DNA from 2 places in the Comamonas sp. CMM03 genome. Region 2 is predicted to be linked to the other one. Evidence: riboswitches for the same ligand, from Rfam matches in the RefSeq annotation. Region 2 holds a riboswitch; the other holds the start of a gene.
What was found. Region 2 has a riboswitch for S-adenosylhomocysteine ahead of ahcY (adenosylhomocysteinase). Riboswitches for the same ligand answer to the same signal wherever they lie in the genome.

Region 1: it holds a riboswitch for S-adenosylhomocysteine, as region 2 does, so the genes downstream of both, metH (methionine synthase) here and ahcY (adenosylhomocysteinase) in region 2, are expected to answer to the same signal.

Annotation. Positions count from the first base shown of each region.
Region 1 covers NZ_JAHUXB010000003.1:347,290-350,699, reverse strand. Annotated here, with positions in the region: gene metH (methionine synthase) at 1-1,874, opposite strand, end outside; S-adenosyl-L-homocysteine riboswitch at 1,910-2,013, opposite strand; gene KW830_RS12235 (VIT family protein) at 2,058-2,825, opposite strand; gene KW830_RS12230 (PACE efflux transporter) at 3,047-3,410, opposite strand, start outside.
Region 2 covers NZ_JAHUXB010000002.1:803,388-806,797, forward strand. Annotated here, with positions in the region: gene KW830_RS21470 (methyl-accepting chemotaxis protein) at 1-333, opposite strand, end outside; gene ahcY (adenosylhomocysteinase) at 489-1,919, opposite strand; S-adenosyl-L-homocysteine riboswitch at 1,995-2,093, opposite strand; gene KW830_RS10525 (response regulator) at 2,120-2,827, opposite strand; gene KW830_RS10530 (sensor histidine kinase KdpD) at 2,863-3,410, opposite strand, start outside.

The DNA.
Region 1 (3,410 bases), on a different contig from region 2:
AAGTTCTGGAACACCTTGCGCCCCAGCGCACGGGGCACCACGGGGGCATGGTGGGCAAAGTCCACCGGCGTGGCATTGGCGCGGGCCTGCTCCAGCGTCCACAGCGGGGTCTTCTTCTTGTTGGCGTGCTGGCTGCGGGCCTTGTCGTAGTCGGCCATCACCTCGCTGACATAGGCGTCCTTGCCTTCGCCCAGCAGGCTCTGCGCCACGCTGACCGAGCGCGAGGCATCGGGCACATAGACCACCGGGCCTTCGTAGTTGGGCGCAATCTTCACGGCCGTGTGCACGCGCGAGCAGGTGGCGCCGCCGATCAGCAGCGGAATCTTCTTGATGCGGAAGTAGTCGTCCTTGTGCATTTCGCCCGCGACGTACTGCATCTCTTCCAGGCTGGGGGTGATCAGGCCGGACAGACCGATGATGTCCGCACCTTCGGCCTTGGCACGGGCCAGGATCTCATGGCAGGGCACCATCACGCCCATGTTGATGACTTCGAAGTTGTTGCACTGGAGCACCACGGTGACGATGTTCTTGCCGATGTCGTGCACATCGCCCTTGACGGTGGCGATGACGATCTTGCCCTTGCTCGACACATCCAGGCCTGCGGCTTCCTGCTGGCGCTTTTCCTCTTCGATGTAGGGCACCAGGTGGGCCACGGCCTGCTTCATCACGCGGGCGGACTTGACGACCTGGGGCAGGAACATCTTGCCCGCGCCGAACAGGTCGCCCACCACGTTCATGCCGTCCATCAACGGCCCTTCGATCACGTGCAGCGGGCGGCCGCCGCCCTGCACCACGATCGCCTGGTAGGCCTCTTCCGTGTCTTCGGTGATGAAGTCGGTGATGCCGTGCACCAGGGCGTGCGACAGGCGTTCGCTGACGGTGCGGGGGTGCTCGGCCGTGCCGCGCCATTCCAGCTTCTTGCTGTCGTCCTTGGCGTTGCCCTTGGCCTGGTCTGCGATCTCCAGCAGACGCTCGGCCGCATCGGGGCGGCGGTTCAGCACCACATCTTCCACGCGCTCGCGCAGTTGGGGTTCCAGGTCGTCGTACACGCCGACCATGCCGGCGTTGACGATGCCCATGTCCATGCCGGCCGCAATCGCATGGTACAGGAACACGGTGTGGATGGCTTCGCGCACCGGGTCGTTGCCGCGGAACGAGAACGACACGTTGGACACGCCGCCGGACACCTTGGCACCGGGCAGGTTCTGCTTGATCCAGCGCGTGGCTTCGATGAAATCGACGCCGTAGTTGTTGTGCTCTTCGATGCCGGTGGCCACGGCAAAGATGTTCGGGTCGAAGATGATGTCTTCGGGCGGGAAGCCGACCTCATCGACCAGCAGGCGGTAGGCGCGCTCGCAGATTTCGATCTTGCGTTCGTAGGTGTCGGCCTGGCCTTTCTCGTCAAAGGCCATCACCACGGCGGCCGCGCCATAGCGCTTGACCAGCTTGGCGTGCTTCTTGAATTCCTCCACACCTTCCTTCATGGAAATGGAGTTGACGATGCCCTTGCCCTGCAGGCAGCGCAGGCCGGCCTCGATCACCTCCCACTTGGAGCTGTCCACCATCACCGGTACTTTGGCGATGTCGGGCTCAGAGGCAATCAGGTTCAGGAAGCGCACCATGGCCGCCTTGCTGTCCAGCATGGCCTCGTCCATGTTCACGTCGATCACCTGTGCGCCGTTTTCCACCTGCTGGCGGGCCACGGCCAGGGCTTCTTCGTACTGCTCGTTCAGGATCAGGCGTGCAAACGCCTTGGAGCCGGTGACGTTGGTGCGCTCACCCACGTTGACGAACAGCGTGTCCTCGCCGATGAACACGGGCTCCAGGCCCGACAGGCGCATGGGAGGAATAGAGACGGGGACAGCAGCAGACATCGCACTCACCTGTGTGAAAACAATTGGGGATACAAAACAGGTGAGCGCCGTTGCATGCGGCAGGGCCGCAGCCTGCCGGGGCCCCAAGCCTGACGGGCGGGTTGGCATCAACCGGGCCGCTGCAGCGCTCCTTGGGGCGAAGCCTGTGATTTTACGGCGTGCAGCGCCGCCGTGCCTGCGGGGCTATAGCTGGGCGCCCACCACCCGGCCGATGGCATAGGTCACCCCCATGGCCAGCAGGCCGCCTGCCACATTGCGCAGGGCAGCTGGCAGGCGGGGGGCTCCGCCCAGGTGCGCCGATGCCACGCCGGTCGCTACCAGCGCCAGCAGCACGGCCACGGCCGTCCAGGTCACGGCCCAGGTCGAGGGAGACAGCAGCACCGTCAGCAACGGCACCAGCGCCCCCACGGCAAACGACACGGCCGAGGCCCACGCCGCATGCCAGGGGTTGGTGTACTGGCCGGGCTGTATGCCCAGCTCCAGCTCCGCATGGGCGGCCAGGGCGTCGTGCTGCGTCATCTCCAGCGCAGCCTGGTGGGCGGTGGCGGGCTGCAGGCCCTTGCGCTGCAGCATGGCGGCCAGCTCGCGCAGCTCGGCCTCGGGCAGGGCCGCCAGCTCGGCTTTTTCCTGGTGCACGGCTGCCTTTTCGGTATCACGCTGGGTGCTGACGGAGACGTATTCGCCCGCCGCCATCGACAACGCGCCCGCCACCAGCCCGGCCACACCGGCCGCCAGCAGGGCGGAAAAGCTGGCATCGGCACCGGCCACGCCGAGCACCAGGCCGGCGGTGGACAGTACACCGTCATTGGCGCCCAGCACGGCCGCGCGCAGCCAGTTCAGCCGGCTGGACAAGGCCGCACCATGGCTGCGGTCCTGCACCGTATGTGGCGGACTGGCAGAGGCGTGGGCTGTTGCGGAAGACGATGGCGACGAAGAAGGCGATGGCTGCACGGCAGACTCCTGGCACAGGCGGCATCCCCCGGACGGTGACGCCGCACCTGCCTGACATTGTGCAGCGCCGTGCCGCGGAATGCCGGGATGCAGGGGTGTATGCGCAACGCGCGTCGCAAAAAAAGCCCGCTGCCATGTAGCGGGCTTTTTTGGATTTTGGAGAGGGGCTTGCCGCGCCGGGTACAGCGGCTGCGGCTGTAGCCGCCCTGCAGGCGCGGCGGTCAGCTGGCAGCGACCGGCTGCGCCTGGGCCGAGGCCGGCAGGCCAAAAATGCGGTCAAAGCACCAGTTGAAGACAAAGGTGTAGACCATGAAGAACACCAGCAGACCGGCTTCCATCACCACAGCCTGCCACAGCGTGATCTCGAACCACCAGGCCATCAGCGGGATCAGCATGGCGGCGATACCGCCTTCAAAGCCCACGGCATGCACGATGCGGCGCAGCAGGGAACGGCCCTTGCGGCTCTGGCGCAACTCCCAGCGCTCGAACAGCCAGTTGAACGTGAGGTTCCACAGGATGGCGATGGAGGAAGCCACCACGGCCATCACCCCGGAGGCGCCCGAATCCTGGCCTGTGGCCATGAAC
Region 2 (3,410 bases):
CGCCGCGACGCGGGCTTCGATCTTGGCCAGGGTCTTGTCCACCACCGCCGCCTGGCGCTGGAAGGACTGCATCAGCGCCGCATCGCCGGCCTGGCCGGTGATGGCCACCCGGCGGCTTTCGATCAGCACCTGGTTCCACTCCACCAGATCGGCCATCAGCGCCACCGCGGCACGCTTGGCCTCCAGTGCCTGCACCCGCGCCTGGTAGCGCTGCACCGCCATGGCACCCACCAGCCCCAGCATCAGCAACAGCGGAATGCCCGCCAACAGGAATTTGGGACCCAGTCGCAAACGCGACATCAATGCCACAGCGGGCTGAAACAAACCTCTCATGACCTGGCTTCTCCTTGTTGTATGCGATCCGAAAATGAATCGGCCTCCTGTGTACGGGGCCTTGCACCCATGATTTCGGCATTCGCATGGCAAGCTGAAGTCAAGCCCGCAGGTCATGCACCGTGGCAGCCAACGGCTGCCACGGCCTCCGCCCATCAATAACGGTAGGTTTCAGGCTTGTAAGGGCCTTCCTTCTTCACGCCGATGTAGGCGGCCTGGGCTTCGGTCAGCTCGGTCAGCTGGGCACCGACCTTCTTCAGGTGCAGGCGTGCCACCTTCTCGTCCAGCACCTTGGGCAGCACATAGACCTTGCCGACTTCGTAGGCGTCGGGGCGGGTGAACAGCTCGATCTGGGCCAGGGTCTGGTTGGCGAAGGAGTTGGACATCACGAAGCTGGGGTGGCCGGTGGCGCAGCCCAGGTTCACCAGACGGCCCTTGGCCAGCAGGATGATCTTCTTGCCGTCCGGGAAGGTGATGTGGTCGACCTGGGGCTTGATTTCTTCCCACTCGTACTTCTCGATCGACGCGACGTCGATTTCGTTGTCGAAGTGACCGATGTTGCAGACGATGGCCTCATCCTTCATCGCCAGCATGTGCTCGTGGCGGATGATGTCCTTGTTGCCGGTGGTGGTCACGAAGATGTCGCACTTGTCGGCGGCATATTCCATGGTCACGACCTTGTAGCCTTCCATCGAGGCCTGCAGGGCGTTGATCGGGTCGATCTCGGTCACCCACACCTGGGCGCGCAGCGCGGACAGGGCCTGGGCGCAGCCCTTGCCCACGTCGCCGTAGCCGGCCACCACGGCCACCTTGCCGGCGATCATCACGTCGGTGGCGCGCTTGATACCGTCCACCAGCGACTCGCGGCAGCCGTACAGGTTGTCGAACTTGGACTTGGTGACCGAGTCGTTCACGTTGATGGCACGGAACAGCAGGCTGCCGTTGGCCGACATTTCGTTCAGGCGGTGCACGCCGGTGGTGGTTTCTTCGGTCACACCCAGGATCTGGGCCGACTTGCGGCTGTACCAGGTGGGATCCACGGCCAGTTTGGCCTTGATGGCGGCGAAGACGATCTTCTCTTCTTCCGAACCGGGGTTGGCCAGCACGGACAGGTCCTTCTCGGCCTTCTTGCCCAGGTGCATCAGCATGGTGGCATCGCCGCCATCGTCCAGGATCATGTTGGGGCCTTCGTTGTCGGTGCCGGCAGCGCCGAACTCGAAGATGCTGTGGGTGTAATCCCAGTAGTCCTTCAGCGATTCGCCCTTGATGGCGAACACCGGCACGCCGGTTTCAGCGATGGCCGCCGCTGCATGGTCCTGGGTCGAGAAGATGTTGCACGACGCCCAGCGCACCTGTGCGCCCAGAGCGGTCAAGGTCTCGATCAGCACGGCCGTCTGGATCGTCATGTGCAGCGAACCGGTGATGCGCGCACCCTTCAGCGGCTGGGCTGCAGCGAATTCCTCGCGCACGGCCATCAGGCCGGGCATCTCGGTTTCGGCAATCTTGATTTCCTTGCGGCCCCAGGCAGCCAGGGAAATGTCGGTGATGGCCGAATCGGCAGGGTTGAAGCGAACAGCAGCGTTCATGGTTTTCTCCAAAAATTGAATGAAAAACCACGTTCTGAAGCAGAGGGGAAAAATACCGTCTCACCGCACAGAAAGCGTGGGTGAGCGTCGTTGCGGGATGAAATCCGAGCCTCACGCCCCGCTGACGCCCCGCGGGTGGCGGGACTGGGGAACGCTGCAACGCTCCTCGGATGAGCTGGGATTATACGGGCACTGACCGGTCAAGCCGCCAGACCGACCAGCCGATACCCGACTTGCAGCTCGGTCACCAGGTGAGCGGGCTGCGCAGGGTCCTGCTCCAGCTTCTGCCGCAGATTGGCCATGTGCACGCGCAGATAGTGGGGCCGGTCCAGGTATTCCGCTCCCCAGACCTGCAGCAGCAACTGCCGGTGCGTCAGCACCTTGCCATGGCCGGCAACCAGGGCCGCCAGCAGGCGGAACTCGATGGGGGTCAGGTGGACCGGCACCCCGTCGCGCACCACATCGTGCGCTGCCAGGTCCACGGTCACGCTGCCAAAGCGTGCACTGGTGCCGGGCTTGTCGGTGGCCGACGCCTGCTGGCGGCGCCGCAGCATCGCACGCAGGCGCGCCAGCAGCTCGGGCACGCCAAAAGGCTTGGTCAGGTAGTCATCCGCACCGGCATCCAGTGCCGCCACCTTCTCCTCTTCCCGCTCGCGGGCGGACAGCACCAGAATCGGCAACAGACTCCAGCCGCGCAGCTCGGCAATCACGGTCTTGCCATCGGCATCGGGCAGCCCCAGGTCCAGCACCACGGCATCGGGCTGGCGGCTGGCGGCCTCGATCAGGCCGCGCTTGGCGGTCTCGGCTTCGAAGACCTGCCAGCCTTCGTCCTCCAGCGCCAGACGCACAAAGCGGCGGATGCTGGCATCGTCTTCGATCAGCAGAATGCGGGGAGCGACGGTCGTCATGTTCGGGTTTGCGGGTGGTGCACGGGATTGTCGGCTCAATCGTCCATGGATGGCTGCTCGGGCACAGGCAGGCGCACGCGGAAGACCGCTCCCGGCCCGGGCTCCGCCGCTTCCACCTCCAGACGGCCGCCATGGGCTTGCACAATGCGCAACGCCAAAGCCAGCCCCAGCCCCATGCCAAACACAGCGCTCTCCGACTGCCCGCGGGTAAAGGGCTCGAACAGTTGCTGCGCCGACAGGTGGGCGGGCAGGCCCGGGCCTGCGTCCTGCACGCTGAGCACACAGTCTCCGCCCTCCACACCCGCCGCCACGGTGATCGCCGTACCTGCGGGGGTGTACTTGATGGCGTTGTCCAGCAGATTGACCAGCACGCGCTCCATCAGCACGGCGTCGAGCTCCAGCAAGGGCAGACCGGTCGGCAGCGCCGTGTGCAGCACATGCCCAGCCAGGCGCTCGCGCATCTGCGCCAGGGCGCTGCCCACCAGTTCATCCACTGGTAGCCACTCGCGCTTCAGGTGCACGCCACCTTGCTGCAGGCGCGCCATGGCCAGCAGGTTGTCCACCAGCTGCTGCAGGGCCTGTG